One region of the Solibacillus silvestris genome, then DNA from elsewhere that is predicted to be linked to it. Evidence: predicted binding sites of a transcription regulator. Region 1 holds the regulator's gene; the other holds the start of a gene.
What was found. Region 1 encodes LexA, which represses DNA repair genes until DNA is damaged. Its sites were predicted from a motif close to CGAACATATGTTCG; they were not measured.
Positions count from the first base shown of each region.

Region 2: the regulator LexA is predicted to act here: its motif matches at 2,494-2,507, upstream of uvrB (excinuclease ABC subunit UvrB).

Region 1 covers NZ_JBQCJW010000003.1:3,275-11,361, reverse strand. Annotated here, with positions in the region: gene ACTHOQ_RS02425 (DNA alkylation repair protein) at 1-678, shown strand, start outside; gene ACTHOQ_RS02420 (5' nucleotidase, NT5C type) at 757-1,302, shown strand; gene ACTHOQ_RS02415 (gamma-glutamyl-gamma-aminobutyrate hydrolase family protein) at 1,425-2,120, shown strand; gene lexA (transcriptional repressor LexA) at 2,207-2,830, opposite strand; gene yneA (cell division suppressor protein YneA) at 2,992-3,342, shown strand; gene ACTHOQ_RS02400 (YneB family resolvase-like protein) at 3,329-3,985, shown strand; gene ACTHOQ_RS02395 (DUF896 domain-containing protein) at 4,052-4,288, shown strand; gene tkt (transketolase) at 4,426-6,420, shown strand; gene ACTHOQ_RS02385 (DNA helicase) at 6,674-7,240, shown strand; gene ACTHOQ_RS02380 (alpha/beta hydrolase) at 7,260-7,907, shown strand; gene ACTHOQ_RS02375 (putative bifunctional diguanylate cyclase/phosphodiesterase) at 7,952-8,087, opposite strand, start outside.
Region 2 covers NZ_JBQCJW010000022.1:35,870-43,956, forward strand. Annotated here, with positions in the region: one part of gene prfB (peptide chain release factor 2) at 1-832, shown strand, start outside; gene ACTHOQ_RS13200 (YhjD family protein) at 983-1,336, shown strand; gene ACTHOQ_RS13205 (competence protein ComK) at 1,342-1,833, opposite strand; gene ACTHOQ_RS13210 (IDEAL domain-containing protein) at 2,021-2,263, shown strand; gene uvrB (excinuclease ABC subunit UvrB) at 2,582-4,564, shown strand; gene uvrA (excinuclease ABC subunit UvrA) at 4,570-7,437, shown strand; gene ACTHOQ_RS13225 (DUF4097 family beta strand repeat-containing protein) at 7,521-8,087, shown strand, end outside.

The sequences.
Region 1 (8,087 bases):
GAAGCACTTGGAAAAGAGCGCACGAAAAAGATTTATATGTCAAACGGTGCAAAGGAGCCGGTATTTGGTGTGACGATTGGCTCGATGAAACCGTTCGCGAAGCAAATTAAAATCAATCATGGGCTGGCAGAACAGCTTTATGCGACAGGCAACTATGATGCAATGTATTTTGCTGGAATTATTGCGGATCCGACAGCTATGACAGAGGCAGATTATGATCGCTGGCTTGAACAAGCGTATTTTTATATGATTTCAGATTATGTTGTCGCGGTGACATTGGCGGAATCGGATATTGCACAACAAGTGAGCGATAAGTGGATAGCAAGCGGCGAAGAGCTGAAAATGTCCGCGGGGTGGCATTGTTATTGCTGGCTGCTCGGCAATCGTAAAGATGAGGAATTTTCAAAAGAGAAATTACTGGGCATGCTTGAACAGGTGAAGCAAAATATCCATCATGCACCACCGCGTACACAAGTTGCTATGAATAACTTTGTCATGACAGTCGGTGTTTCCTATAAGCCATTACATGATGAGGCATTAAAAATTGCAGACGAAATCGGAGCCATTGAAACGAAACGAGAGGGGAAAAAACCAGGCATTTTACATGCATATGCAGAAATCGAAAAACAAATCGATAAAGGGCGTATCGGCTTTAAACGCAAATATGTCCGTTGTTAATTGTAAAGGGCTTTACCTTGTTTTATTAGCATACTATTGTATAAACTGGATTTAGGGAATTTCAAGGAGGCTTTTAACATGAAAAAAAGTATTGCCATTGATATGGATCAAGTACTGGCTGATTTTTATTCGAAGTTGCGAGTTACTTATAATGATAGTTTCGGTACGGATTTTACGGATGAAGAATTTTTATTGACAACACAGCGTGATTTGCCTCGCGAAGATGCGAAAAAACTGTTTGCCATGTTAAATGAGCCGGATTATTTCCGCGATTTAAAAGTGCTTGATGAGGACGCAATTGAAGTTATTCAAGAGCTTCAAGAGCATTATGAAGTGTTTATTGCGACAGCAGCGATGGATGTACCCGGGTCATTTACTGCAAAATATGATTGGCTAATGGAGCATCTGCCATTTATAAAAACACAAAATATTGTTTTTTGCGGGAATAAGGCGGTTATACATACCGATTATTTAATCGATGACAGTCCAAGGCAACTAGCTGCATTTAAAGGGACGGGGCTATTATATTCAATGCCGTACAACAGTGCGGAGGAAGGATATATACGTGTCCAAAACTGGCAGGATATCAAACAATACTTCATTAAACAATTGGAAACCGTATAACAGCGTAAGGATTGCACTTGAGCAATCCTTTTTTTACGGATAATTTCGCTGGTCATTTACCGAGGTGCAATAGTATAATTTGAATTATTTGAATTATCTATAAAAGATAAGGGGCAGGTAAAATGAAACCAATCATTGGGTTGACGATGTACGACTTTGATAAAAAACTGGATATTAATAATGCCTATTTAACGTCAATTGAACAGGCAGGGGGTATCCCGGTATGCATACCGAATGCGACAAAAGAAAATGCGGAAGCTTTATTAAACATTATAGACGGGCTTGTATTAATTGGCGGTGCCGATATTGATCCACTATTATTTGGGGAAGAGCCGCATCGCCATATAGGAAGTGTTGTCCGAAAGCGCGATGATAGCGATATTTTGCTAATGAACGAGGCATACAATAGACAAATGCCCATTTTAGGTATTTGCCGAGGCCAGCAAATTATGAATGTTGCGCTTGGCGGAACGATTATACAGGATATTCCGTCACAGATGGAAAATGCTTTATTACATAAGCAATCTTCCAAGCGAGCAGAATTGGCCCACACTGTTGAAGTGGCAACACCAAAATTTAAAACTATTTTTGGGGAAGATTCGTTTCGCGTGAACACATTTCACCACCAATCTGTTGGACAGTTGGGGAAAGGGTTGGTTGTATCGGCAATTGCGAAAGATGGCATTATTGAAGGGATTGAGCATGAATCGCACCCGTACTGTGTTGCAGTGCAGTGGCATCCAGAGGAATTGGCCCCTCATGGAAATATTCATGCACAACGTTTATTTGAAAGCTTTATAAATGCGTGCAAAAAGTAAGGAACGGAATGGCTCAGTCGATAGCGGCTGAGTTTTTTGGCAATATAAAAAAACTTGCCGATTCAACTAGAATGGCAAGCTTACAATTAATGAATATTTCGATAGAGACCTACAACTTTGCCTAAAATGGATACTTTATTGACGATAATTGGCTCCATTGAACTGTTTTCCGGCTGTAAACGAAAATATGTCTTTTCTTTGTAGAAGCGTTTTACCGTCGCTTCATCTTCCTCCGTCATTGCAACGACTATTTCGCCATTGCTTGCTGTAGAAGTTTTCTTCACGATGACATAATCCCCATTTAGAATGCCTGCTTCAATCATCGATTCTCCCATAATTTCAAGCATGAATAAATCTTCTTCCGGAGAGCCATATGCATCTGGCAACGGGAAATATTCCTGGATGTCTTCAATTGCCGAAATAGGTAGACCGGCTGTTACTTTGCCGATTAATGGCACATGGATAACCCCTTGTTTAGCGATTGACATATCTTCCTGATCTAATATTTCAATGGCGCGCGGCTTCGTAGGGTCGCGACGAATAAGCCCTTTACTTTCTAAACGAGCAAGATGCCCATGGACCGTTGAACTAGAAGCTAAACCTACCGCCTCTCCAATTTCACGAACTGATGGCGGATAGCCTTTTGTACGAACTTCCTCTTTTATAAAAGTTAGAATGGCTTGTTGTCGCTTTGAAATTTTCTGTGTCAACTTACTCACCTCTTTATCATGCTATTTTTCTTAATGTAAGTATAGCAGTATGCGAACATGAAAGCAAACATAAGTTCGAAAAAGCAGTTGACAAAAACATACGTTCGTAATATTATGGGAACAAATATTCCGAACATACATTCTAAAAAAGGGGTTTTCTTATGAAGAAGTTGAGATTAAACAGCTTTACATCAATGCTGCTTGCATTTTCCATTTTATTATTTGCCATTATCATCGTTAAAGACGATAAAATTGAATTATACGAACACGTAACAATTGAGCATGGCGATACTTTATGGTCGTTAGCGGAACAATATCGTGGTAAAATGGCAAAGCATGATTGGATAAGTGAAGTTAAGAAGGAAAATGGCTTGCTGGATGAAAAGGTTGTTTTCGGTCAAGTATTGGTCGTACCTGTGGAAAAAGACGCACAATACATCGTCAAACTGAACGAATCATCAGACATGCAATCATCGGTTAAAGTAGTGAGAGAAAATAATGACAGAAACTAAAGCAGTTATTTATTGTCGTGTCAGCACTGAAAAGGACACGCAAGAAACATCATTAATACGTCAGCAAGAGGAGCTGACAAACTATGCTAAAACATTCGGCTATAAAGATGCTCAAATCTTCTCGGATCAGCATAGCGGCTATGACGTAGACCGTGCCGGTTTGCTCGATATGCTCGATTATATGAAAGAGTTTGGCATTAAAGCATTATTTGTGCAGGATGAAACGCGTTTAGGACGCGGGAATGCACGAATGGCGGTGCTCCACTTACTACAAAAGTACGAAGCGACTGTGTACACATTAAATGATGCAGGACCTGTTGTTTTAAATGAAATGGATACGATGCTCCTCGAAATTTTGGCCATTGTTGAAGAATATCAGCGACGTATGCATAACGCAAAAATCCGCCGGGGAATGCGCCGTGCTGTCGAAAATGGGTATAAGCCACAAAATAACTTGAAAAATCGAGGCAATATAGAAGGACGCGAAAGAAAAGAAGTGCCTGTTGAAGAAATTGTCCAGCTTCGCCAAAAAGGGCTGACTTTTGCCGAAATTGCGACTACAATCTCCGGGTTTGGCACTCCAATCAGCAAAGCAACTGTACATAGAAGATATATTGAATATATGGAGCGACTTGAAGAGTAAACACTTGCCCTTCAAGTCTTTTTTTTATACCTTTGTATTATTGGTACGAAGAAAGGTGAGATCGATATGTTATCAAAAGAAAAATTAGCTCGCATTAATGAGCTTTCTAAATTAGCTAAAGAAGGAAAATTGACAGAAGAACAAGCGAAGGAACGTACAGCACTAAGAAAGGAATATTTAGACACATTCCGTTCGACAATGCGCGATACGATAGAGCATGTGAAAGTTGTGGATGAAGAAGGAAACGATGTAACACCTGAAAAACTGAAACAAATTAAAGCGCAAAAAAACTTTTTAAACTAAAATTTTTAATGATATGACACATTTATTATTAAGTATGACACAATTTAATGAACGTTTTGAGAAATGATTGTTTTCTTGCGGGAATTTGTCTAAACTAAAGAATGTATAAATATCGTACGAGGAAAGGATGTCACATAATGACACAACAGATGGATCAGTTAGCAATTAACGCAATCCGTACATTATCAATCGACGCAATTGAAAAAGCAAATTCCGGCCACCCAGGTTTACCGATGGGTGCCGCACCAATGGCATATACGTTGTGGACGAAGCAATTACGCCATAACCCGCAAAACCCAAATTGGTATAATCGCGACCGTTTTGTATTATCAGCTGGACATGGTTCCATGCTTTTATATAGCTTATTGCATTTAGGAGGCTACGGTTTAGAGATGGAAGAGATCAAAAACTTCCGTCAATGGAATTCAAAAACTCCGGGACATCCTGAATACGGCCATACAGTAGGTGTAGAAGCAACAACAGGTCCATTAGGGCAAGGTATTGCGATGTCTGTAGGGATGGCTATGGCTGAACGTCACTTGGCTGCAACATATAACAAGCCGGGTAAAGATATTGTGGACCACTATACATTCGCACTATGTGGTGACGGTGATTTAATGGAAGGTGTTGCTGCTGAAGCGATTTCACTTGCAGGTCACTTGAAATTGGATAAGCTGATTGTGTTATACGATTCGAATGACATTTCACTTGATGGCGATCTGGAAAAATCCTTCTCGGAAAACATTCAAAAACGTTTTGAATCTTACGGCTGGAACTATTTAAAAGTTGCGGACGGTACAGATATTGTGGAAATTAATTCAGCAATCGAAAAAGCGAAACAAAATACTGGCGGTCCAACAGTGATTGAAGTGAAGACTGTCATCGGATTCGGTTCTCCAAACAAATCAGGAAAAGCAGATTGCCATGGTGCACCGCTTGGATTTGATGAAGTTGCTTTAACGAAAGCTGCATACGCATGGGAACATGAGCCGTTCTTCGTCCCAACTGAAGTGTATGATACATTTAAAGCTGCAAGCGAAGTACAGGGCGTCCAGGCAGAAGCAGCATGGAATGAATTATTCGAAAGCTATAAAAACGAATACCCTGAGCTGGCTGCACAATTTGTGAATGCAATGGAAAACAAATTACCGGAGAACTATGCTTCTGAATTACCTGTATATGAAGCAGGTACTGCAGTAGCTACTCGTTCATCATCTGGTGATGCAATCAATGCAATTGCCAAAACAATGCCATCATTCTTCGGCGGTTCTGCTGACTTGGCAGGATCAAACAAAACGACAATTAAAGGCGCCGGCGATTTCTTTGCCGAAACTCCGGAAGGCCGTAATATTTGGTTTGGTGTTCGTGAATTTGCAATGGGCGCTGCGCTGAACGGTATGGCATTACATGGCGGTTTAAATGTATTTGGCGGTACTTTCTTTGTGTTCTCTGACTATGTACGTCCGGCAATTCGTTTATCTGCATTAATGGGCTTGCCTGTAACATATGTGTTTACACATGACTCCATTGCGGTAGGCGAAGATGGTCCTACACATGAGCCGATCGAGCATTTAGCATCGTTGCGTGCAATGCCGAATCTTTCAGTGATCCGTCCTGCTGATGCGAATGAATCTGTTGCAGCATGGAAATTAGCTGTAGAGAGCAAATCAACGCCAACTGTATTAGTATTATCTCGTCAAAACTTGCCGGTATTAGACGCTGCAAAAGAGACAGTATACGAAGGTGTTGAAAAAGGCGCTTATGTCGTTTCAGCTTCATCAAAAGAAACTCCGGATGCCCTTTTAATTGCAACGGGTTCTGAAGTTGGCTTGGCAGTAGAAGCGAAAAAAGCATTGCTTGCAGAAGGAATTGACGCATCTGTTGTATCAATGCCATCAATGGACCGCTTTGAAAAGCAGTCGAAGGAATACAAAGAATCTGTATTACCTAAAGCTGTGACGAAGCGTTTAGCAATTGAAATGGGTGCATCACTTGGCTGGCATAAATATGTTGGCTTTGAAGGAGATGTACTGGCAATTGATCAATTTGGTGCATCGGCTCCGGAAAAAATTGTGCTTAAAGAATACGGCTTCACAGTAGAAAATGTAGTTGCTAAAGTAAAAGCGCTATAATTGGAAGCTCCAAAAGCCACTCGTCTTTTACGGCGAGTGGCTTTTAACTTCTTTCAGAGATTGTTCAAACAGTCGAAAAAGTTAAAGCTTTCGCTGGATGCTATGGATTCGCTATGGAGTTCTTTTCGCCGGCGCAAAGTCGTGCATGGGTATGATTAAGCCAAGGGGCAAATAATTTGTAACGTGCGATTTTTTTGAAGGAATGGTACGATAGAAAATGAAAAACGAAGCAATAGATTAAGGATGTGGACGAATGATGACAGCAGAAAAAATCCAAAAAGACATTACTACATATATTGAAAAAGCAATTCATTTATTATCAAGTCAGGCAGATCCAAAAAAATTCGAAGCAATAATTCAGCAGAATATTAATGATAAACGGGAATCATCAACTTCAACGATTGATTTTTATGACCGCCTAATGTTGAATATGGCGTACTTCGTTGAAAACAAAATGGCATGGACAGATCTTGTTCGTTCGGCATTTACTGCTGGGGAAGTGCCCGATGTAAAGTATATCGAAAACGAATTAATGGCACAGCAAATGCGGATTCGCAATAGTGTTGCAGAGAAAATGGACGATTATAAGAAGGCGTTTCATCAGCAATATGAAGAATTAAAAGCGGAAGATGAGGATGTTATTTACGATTATGCTTATGCTTCGGTGGAACATGCATTGCGCGTGGATTTTCTAACATTAGTCTGTGCGAAAAAAGCGGCAATCTTAACAAAAGGCGATATCGAAGAAACGTTAAAAATGATGGATGGCTATATGGCATACTATACAGACCAAATCGTCAATAAAATGACGCTTTCTTAAAAGGAGATACAATAACAATATGAACACACCATTTAATTATTTGCACAAAGCCCCTGTGATGGCTACGGGGAAACAGCCTGCAATCTTTTTATTGCATGGCTTAGGCAGTGATGAAAACGATTTATTGCAGCTCGTCGATTCGTTTTCGGCACAGTGCCATATTTTTAGTTTGCAAGGTCCAATACAGCACCGCCCAGGCTATGCATTTTATACATTTGAAGAAGAGGGCAAACCAGAGCGCGCCATATTCGATAAAGTATTAAAGGGGATTGAAGCTTTTATCCATGAAGCGATAATAGAATTTGACCTGGATGAACAGCAAATTTACATTGTTGGCTTTAATCAAGGAGCGGCGATGGCACAGTCTCTTGCAATGGTAATGGGAAATACGATTCGCGGCACAGCTGCCTTAAGCGGATATTTGCCGGAGTTTGCAGCACTTGAGTATAGCAAAAAGACGATGGATGCATCAAAAATCTTTATTTCTCATGGGGAATATGATTATGATTTCCCGTTTGAATGGGCAGAGCATGCGGTACGGTTCTTTAATGACTACGGCACGAATGTCACGTTTAAATCTTATCCGGTCGGTCATGGCGTGAGTGAGCAAAATTTACATGATTTAATCGCATTTTTGGCGAACGATTTACCGAAAAGTTTAAATTAAAAAAACAGCTGACGAAAAAGGAATCACTTCTCGTCAGCTGTTTTTTATGTGTCCAATAATTGTTCTGCATCGGCAATTGCCATCGGTTTGTAAAAATAGTAGCCTTGACCTGCAGGACAGCCGAGTTGCTGGAGCATGATCAATTGTTCCTCTGTTTCAATCCCTTCGGCAATCGGGCGC
Region 2 (8,087 bases), on a different contig from region 1:
CGCAGAATTGCAGGAAGAATTAGGAATGGAATTGGCGGAATTCCAATCAAAAATGGAAGATTTCGAACTGCAAATGCTTTTATCGGAGCCATATGATAAAAACAATGCGATTTTGGAACTGCATCCAGGAGCGGGCGGTACGGAATCCCAAGACTGGGGTTCGATGCTGCTCCGTATGTACACGCGCTGGGCAGAGAAGCGCGGCTTTAAAGTGACGACAATCGACTATTTGCCTGGCGATGAAGCCGGCATTAAATCGGTCACATTACAAATCACAGGGCATAATGCGTACGGTTATTTAAAGGCGGAAAAAGGAGTGCACCGTTTAGTGCGCATTTCGCCGTTCGATTCATCAGGCCGCCGTCATACATCCTTCGTGTCATGTGAAGTAATGCCGGAATTCAACGATGAAATTGAAATTGACATCCGCACAGAGGATTTAAAAGTGGATACGTACCGTGCAACAGGGGCCGGGGGTCAGCATATTAATACGACGGACTCCGCTGTTCGTATTACGCATATTCCAACAGGTGTCGTTGTACAATGCCAGTCAGAGCGTTCGCAAATCAAAAACCGCGATGCTGCGATGAAAATGCTGAAATCGAAGCTATATCAATTGGAAATTGAAAAACAGCAGGCACAGCTGGATGAGATCCGAGGCGAGCAAAAGGAAATTGGCTGGGGTTCGCAAATTCGTTCATATGTATTCCACCCTTATTCAATGGTAAAGGATCACCGTACAAGTGCTGAAACAGGAAATGTCGGCGCCGTGATGGACGGAGATTTGGATGTATTCATTACCGCTTATTTACGGTCAAAAATTTCATATTAATATAATAAGTCGCACCTTAGTTTAAAATGCTAAGGCGCGGCTTTTGTCGTTTAGTGAAATTTAAGCCAAGCAAATTTTTCCACTTGTCAATTTCAAAAAAATATGTGAAAATAAATACGAACAAACGTTCTTGTATTGGAGGTTATTCGTATGTTGCAGATTCCTTCCAGAACGATTCCGTACTATGAGGCAGGCATTTATTTGCCGCTGCTATTAATTATTCTTGAGAAGGATTATTCAATTGTAGAGCAAAGTCCGTTCAAATTTAAAAATCCATATTTGCATTTAATCGATGCGATACGCGCCAAAGTACAGCATGATTTAAAAGAAACGAAGGACTATTTTAAACTTCATCACATGCGCTTAGTGAGAGGCAAAACGGATGATTTGTTTACCGAGTATCAATTTTATTTTGAGGGAATCATGGAGTGCAGGAGATATTCGAATATTCGCCTTCGTAATCAAAGTGAGTTACTTCTTGCTGAATATTTTGAAAAAAACTGATGGCATTATAAAGTGGCATTGCGCTGTAAAAGCAGATGTTTGTAAAACATGGCAGCGCGTACGTATTGTTGATTGAATGATTTCATATGGATAGCTAGGCAAAGTTCGGTGCCATCGATAAAGGTTACGATAGTTTTATCGCCGTTTTCGCTAATATTAATAATGGAGTTTAACGCAATCCATATATTTTGGGATGAATGCGGCGAAAAGAGCGGGAACAAAATACATGGGTCACCGAAATCATATGCCACCATAATCGGCAGTTTATGCTTGCTGTTGCCGAAAAATCGCCTTGCCTGATACTTGCTTGCATCATAGGAGCTGCCATGCAACCGACATGTATCGCGAATAAGCTTTAAAGGCTTGTATGGAGAAGTTGCTTTACCATACTTGTCCAATATCAGTGTATAGATTTTGTCGCGGTGCTCATAGGAACTTAAGCAAAAAGTGGAGTTGGAAATAATATAATTCGAATTTTCCGGGAAGTTGCTAGACATTTTATATCCCCTTTCCTTCTAATTTTTTAAAGTGCTTAAAATTTCACTATACATTTAAATTAATGCATAAAATGGCAAAAATCAACACTATTTTTAGAAAATTCTGTCATATGATAATTTTTCAGAATATATTGCAAATTAAAAGGGTTTTATTTTATAATGGTTAAAAGAGATCGAGGTGATATCGATGGATAAATATTATTCGTATACAGACTTTTTAAAAGCGGTAGGTCAGCAGTCAACTGAAAATCAGGCGGAGAAGTTGTTGAATGAAATTTATTTAGATTTGTTTATTAGTCGATTACAGCGTATGCAGCGTATTGAACAATTAAAAATACTTATCGATACATCGCTAGATCAAAAAAACGAACAAGCATTTGAAAGCTATACAACAGAGTTAAACGAATTAATGGCAATCACCGTTTCATAAACAAAAAAGTCACCTTACTAGGGGTGGCTTTTTTGTATGGGGGAATTTTAAAATAGTCAATGAGCAATTTCCGTATATATTTTTCATAAATATCGCTCTAGAAAAGTTCCGGTGAAATATAGTGCACACGGCTAAAATACAGCAAAAACGGCTTGTTGGCCTCTTGCCCGCATTTTCCTTTCAAAATAAGCATCGCCCTATCCTCGCAAAACTGCTCATAAACTGAAATTCGAATATACGTTCGCAAAAATATCGTAAATTAAAAAAGGGTATGATAAAATAAAGAATAAGAATATCGACAGAAAGGACAAGCTGAACATGACAGAAACTTTTGAAATCCAGTCCGCCTACAGTCCAGCTGGTGATCAGCCGGAAGCGATCAAACAACTCGTCCAAGGCGTGAAAGAAGGAAAACGCCACCAAACATTATTAGGGGCGACAGGTACAGGTAAAACATTTACGATATCGAATGTAATAAAAGAAGTGAATAAGCCGACACTCGTGATGGCTCACAATAAAACACTGGCGGGTCAATTATATAGCGAGTTTAAAGAGTTTTTTCCGGACAATGCTGTTGAGTATTTCGTCAGCTACTATGATTATTTCCAGCCGGAAGCGTATGTACCGCAGACAGATACTTATATCGAAAAGGATTCAAGCATTAATGATGAAATAGACAAGCTGCGCCACTCGGCAACATCGGCTTTATTTGAACGGGAAGATGTTATTATTATCGCCTCCGTATCGTGTATTTACGGTCTCGGTAATCCGGAAGAATATCGCGAAATGGTCGTATCCATTCGCACAGGGATGGAGCTGGAGCGCAATCAGCTATTACGTAAATTAGTCGACATCCAGTATGAGCGCAATGATATAAACTTTACACGCGGTACTTTCAGGGTGCGCGGAGATGTTGTCGAAATTTTCCCGGCATCCCGGGATGAGCATTGTGTTCGGGTTGAATTTTTTGGAGATGAAATTGACCGAATTCGGGAAGTCGATGCATTAACAGGAGAAATTTTAGCGGATCGTCAGCATGTGGCGATTTTCCCGGCATCCCACTTCGTTACCCGTGAAGAAAAGATGAAAATTGCCATTGAAAATATTGAAAAAGAACTGGAGGAGCGCCTTGCAGTATTGCGTTCGGAAGACCGGTTGCTAGAAGCGCAGCGCTTGGAGCAGCGTACAAATTATGATTTGGAAATGATGAAGGAAATGGGCTTTTGCTCAGGGATCGAAAACTATTCGCGCCATCTGACATTGCGTGAAGCAGGGGCGACGCCGTATACATTGCTTGATTATTTCCCGGAGGATTTTTTGCTCGTTGTCGATGAAAGCCATGTTACATTGCCGCAAGTTCGTGGTATGTATAATGGGGATCAGGCGCGTAAAGGGGTATTGGTCGAGCATGGCTTCCGTTTGCCGTCCGCACTCGATAACCGTCCATTGATGTTTGATGAGTTCCAGTCAAAAGTGAGCCAGGCCATTTACGTATCGGCAACACCGGGTCCGTATGAGCTTGAGCATACACCGGAAATGGTCGAGCAAATCATCCGTCCGACAGGGCTGCTTGATCCGACGATTGATGTACGTCCGATTGAAGGGCAAATTGATGATCTGATCGATGAGATCCATGAGCGCATTCGTCGCAATGAGCGAACACTAGTGACAACATTGACGAAAAAGATGTCCGAGGATTTATCGAGCTATTTAAAAGAAATGGGCTTAAAAGTCGAATATTTGCACTCGGAAATTAAGACGCTCGAGCGTATCGAAATTATCCGCGAGCTTCGGAAAGGGACATATGATGTATTGATCGGCATCAACTTATTGCGGGAAGGCCTTGATATTCCGGAAGTATCACTTGTGGCGATTCTGGATGCGGATAAAGAAGGGTTCCTGCGTTCGGAGCGTTCCCTTATCCAAACGATTGGACGTGCAGCGCGTAACTCGAATGGCCAGGTAATTATGTATGCCAATAATATGACGGAATCGATGACAAAGGCGATCGATGAAACGAAGCGACGCCGCGAAATTCAGATGGCTTATAATGAAGAGCATGGCATTACACCACAGACGATTATTAAAAAGATTCCTGATATTATCCGCGCAACACAAGCGGCAGAACAGGAAGAAACATATATTACAAAAGTGACAGGCGGCAAGAAGCTGACGAAAAAAGAGAAGGACAAGCTTGTTGCAACATTACAAGCCGAAATGAAGGAAGCCGCAAAAGGATTGGATTTCGAACGGGCGGCCGAATTGCGTGACATGATATTTGAATTGAAGGCAGAAGGGTGAACAATGTGAAAAATACAGAAATTGTTGTACAAGGTGCACGAGCGCACAATTTAAAAAATATTGATGTCACAATACCAAGAGATAAAATTGTCGTTGTGACAGGTCTTTCGGGTTCGGGAAAGTCTTCATTGGCATTCGATACGATTTATGCAGAAGGGCAGCGGCGTTACGTTGAATCATTGTCCGCTTATGCACGTCAATTTTTAGGGCAAATGGACAAGCCGGATGTCGATACGATTGAGGGGCTTTCACCAGCGATTTCAATCGACCAGAAGACGACGAGCCGCAACCCGCGTTCGACAGTCGGAACAGTTACGGAAATTTATGATTATTTGCGATTGCTTTTTGCACGTATCGGAAAACCGTATTGTCCGACACATGGGATCGAAATTACATCGCAAACAATCGAACAAATGGTGGACCGTTTAATGGAATACCCAGAGCGCACGAAAATGCAGTTGCTTGCACCCGTCATTGAAGGGAAAAAAGGGACACATGTAAAGCTTTTGGAAGACTTGAAAAAGCAAGGCTATGTTCGGATTCGCCTGAATGGGGAACTGCGCGATCTTGATGACAATATCGAGCTTGATAAAAATAAAAAGCATACGATTGAAGTAGTGGTGGACCGTGTTGTATTGAAGGAAGGCATTGAATCGCGATTAAGCGATTCTCTTGAAGCGGCACTGAAAATTGCGGAAGGCCGCGTGCTTGTTGATGTAATGGAACATGAGGAGCTTCTCTTCAGCGAGCATCATGCATGCCCGCATTGCGGATTTTCGATTGGCGAGCTGGAGCCTCGTATGTTTTCGTTTAATAGTCCGTTCGGGGCATGTCCGACATGCGATGGTCTAGGAAGCAAGGCGAAGGCGGACTTGGATTTGGTTATTCACGATTGGAATTTAACATTGCGTGAAAATGCGATTGCGCCATGGGAATCGGTATCATCCAACTATTATCCGCAACTGCTCGCATCTGTGTGCAAGCATTACGATATTTCGATGGATGTCCCTGTAAAAGATATTCCAAAGGCGAAAATGGATAAAATTTTATATGGTTCAGGAAAAGAAAAAATCCATTTTGAATATACGAATGACTATGGCAGTGTGCATAAAAAGAACATTGAATTTGAAGGGGTGCTTCCGAATATTGAGCGCCGATTCAAAGATTCATCATCGGATTATGTGCGCGAATCGATGCAAAAGTATATGACGGAGCAGCCTTGTGCTACTTGTAAAGGCCATCGCCTGAAAAAAGAAACATTGGCGGTCAAAATTAAAGACCAGAATATTTCGGAGGCGACACGCCATTCGATTGAAGAAATGTATGACTTCTTCAGTTCTGTCGAATTAACGGAAAAAGAGCGCCAAATCGCGAATTTAATTATCCGTGAAGTTATAGAACGATTGAAGTTTTTATTGGATGTAGGCTTAAATTATTTAACGCTTGCTCGTGCGGCGGGAACATTATCAGGGGGGGAAGCGCAGCGCATTCGTTTAGCGACGCAGATTGGTTCGCGTTTAACAGGCGTGCTGTATATTTTGGACGAGCCTTCGATTGGGCTGCACCAGCGTGATAATGACCGTTTAATCCATACGCTCGAAAGTATGCGTGATCTGGGCAATACATTAATCATCGTCGAGCATGATGAAGACACGATGATGGCAGCCGATCATTTAATCGATATCGGACCGGGTGCAGGGGTGCACGGCGGGCAAATTATTGCACAAGGGACACCAAAGCAAGTAATGAAAAATAAAGAATCGATCACAGGACAATATTTAAGCGGCAAGAAGTTTATTCCGCTGCCGCTTGAACGGCGCAAATCGGACGGCCGGAAAATTACGATTAAAGGCGCATCCGAAAATAACCTGAAAAATGTCAATGTTGATATTCCGCTTGGTCAATTTATTGCGGTGACAGGGGTTTCAGGCTCCGGGAAATCAACATTAATCAATGAAATTTTATATAAATCACTTGCATCCAAATTAAATCGCGCGAAAGTGAAGCCTGGAGCTCATAAATCGATCGAGGGGTTGGAACAGCTTGAAAAAGTGATCGATGTCGACCAATCTCCAATCGGCCGTACACCGCGTTCAAATCCGGCAACTTACATCGGTGTGTTTGATGATATTCGCGACGTATTTGCGATGACGAACGAGGCGAAAGTGCGCGGTTATAAAAAAGGCCGTTTCTCATTCAATGTAAAAGGCGGACGTTGTGAAGCTTGCCGCGGTGACGGCATTATTAAAATAGAAATGCATTTCCTGCCTGATGTGTATGTGCCGTGTGAAGTATGTCACGGGAAGCGCTACAACCGCGAAACACTTGAAGTGAAATATAAAGAAAAAAACATTGCCGACATTTTAGAGATGACGGTGGAAGACGCATTGGAGTTTTTCGGGAATTTGCCAAAAATTCAACGCAAGCTGCAAACGATTGTCGATGTAGGACTAGGCTATGTGAAGCTAGGCCAGCCTGCGACAACATTATCCGGCGGGGAAGCCCAGCGTGTAAAATTGGCATCTGAATTGCATCGCCGTTCAAACGGCAAGTCGTTTTACATTTTGGATGAGCCGACGACAGGACTGCATGTGGATGATATTTCCCGTTTGCTGCTTGTGTTGCAGCGTTTAGTGGAAAGCGGGGAAACAGTGCTAGTCATTGAGCATAATTTGGATGTGATTAAAACAGCCGATCATATTATCGATTTAGGTCCGGAAGGCGGAGATGGCGGCGGTACAATTTTGGCGACAGGGACACCGGAGAAAATTGCCGAAGTGAAGGAAAGCTATACAGGCCGATACTTAAAACCGATTTTAGAGCGCGACCGTGAGCGTATGGATACAAAGATTACAGCCGCAAAAAATAAATAGATTGAAAAACTAAGAGCGCAAACGAAACTTTTTCTCCTCCCTCCTCGTATAATAACTATATACGAAGAGGGAGGAATTTTTTTATGCAAGAAGAACGTAAACGTATTTTACAATTAGTTGAAAGCGGTACAATTTCAGCAGAAGAAGCGATTGTGCTACTAGAAAAGCTCTCGCCACAAAAGGAATCCACTCCAACAAAAGTAGAGCGAATCGAGCAACCGATTTTAGAAAAAAAACACGAGGAAGAGCCGCATAAGGCAGAACCTATTTTTGAAGAACGAAAAGAACAGCGCAAAACAACAGGATTTGAAGATATTTTCGGCAAGTCGTTTAATGATAAAGAATTCTCGAAAAAGATGGATGAATTTATGGGAGATATAAAGCAGGATTTATCGCAATTCAGCTCACGCATGACGGGGCTGGTAGGTGCAGCGTTAACTAAATTCAAAGACTTGGATATCGAGACGCCATTTGGGGAAAAAGTAGAGTTTACGAAAACTTTTGCATACCCTGCCACTGATATAAAAGGCATTGAGCTCGATGTAGCAAACGGGAAAATTGACGTAGTACGAGCAACAGATGAATTAGTGACAGTGAACGTTTCCGGCAAGGCACCAATGAAAGGCACTCCGGAAGAAACAATTGCGCAA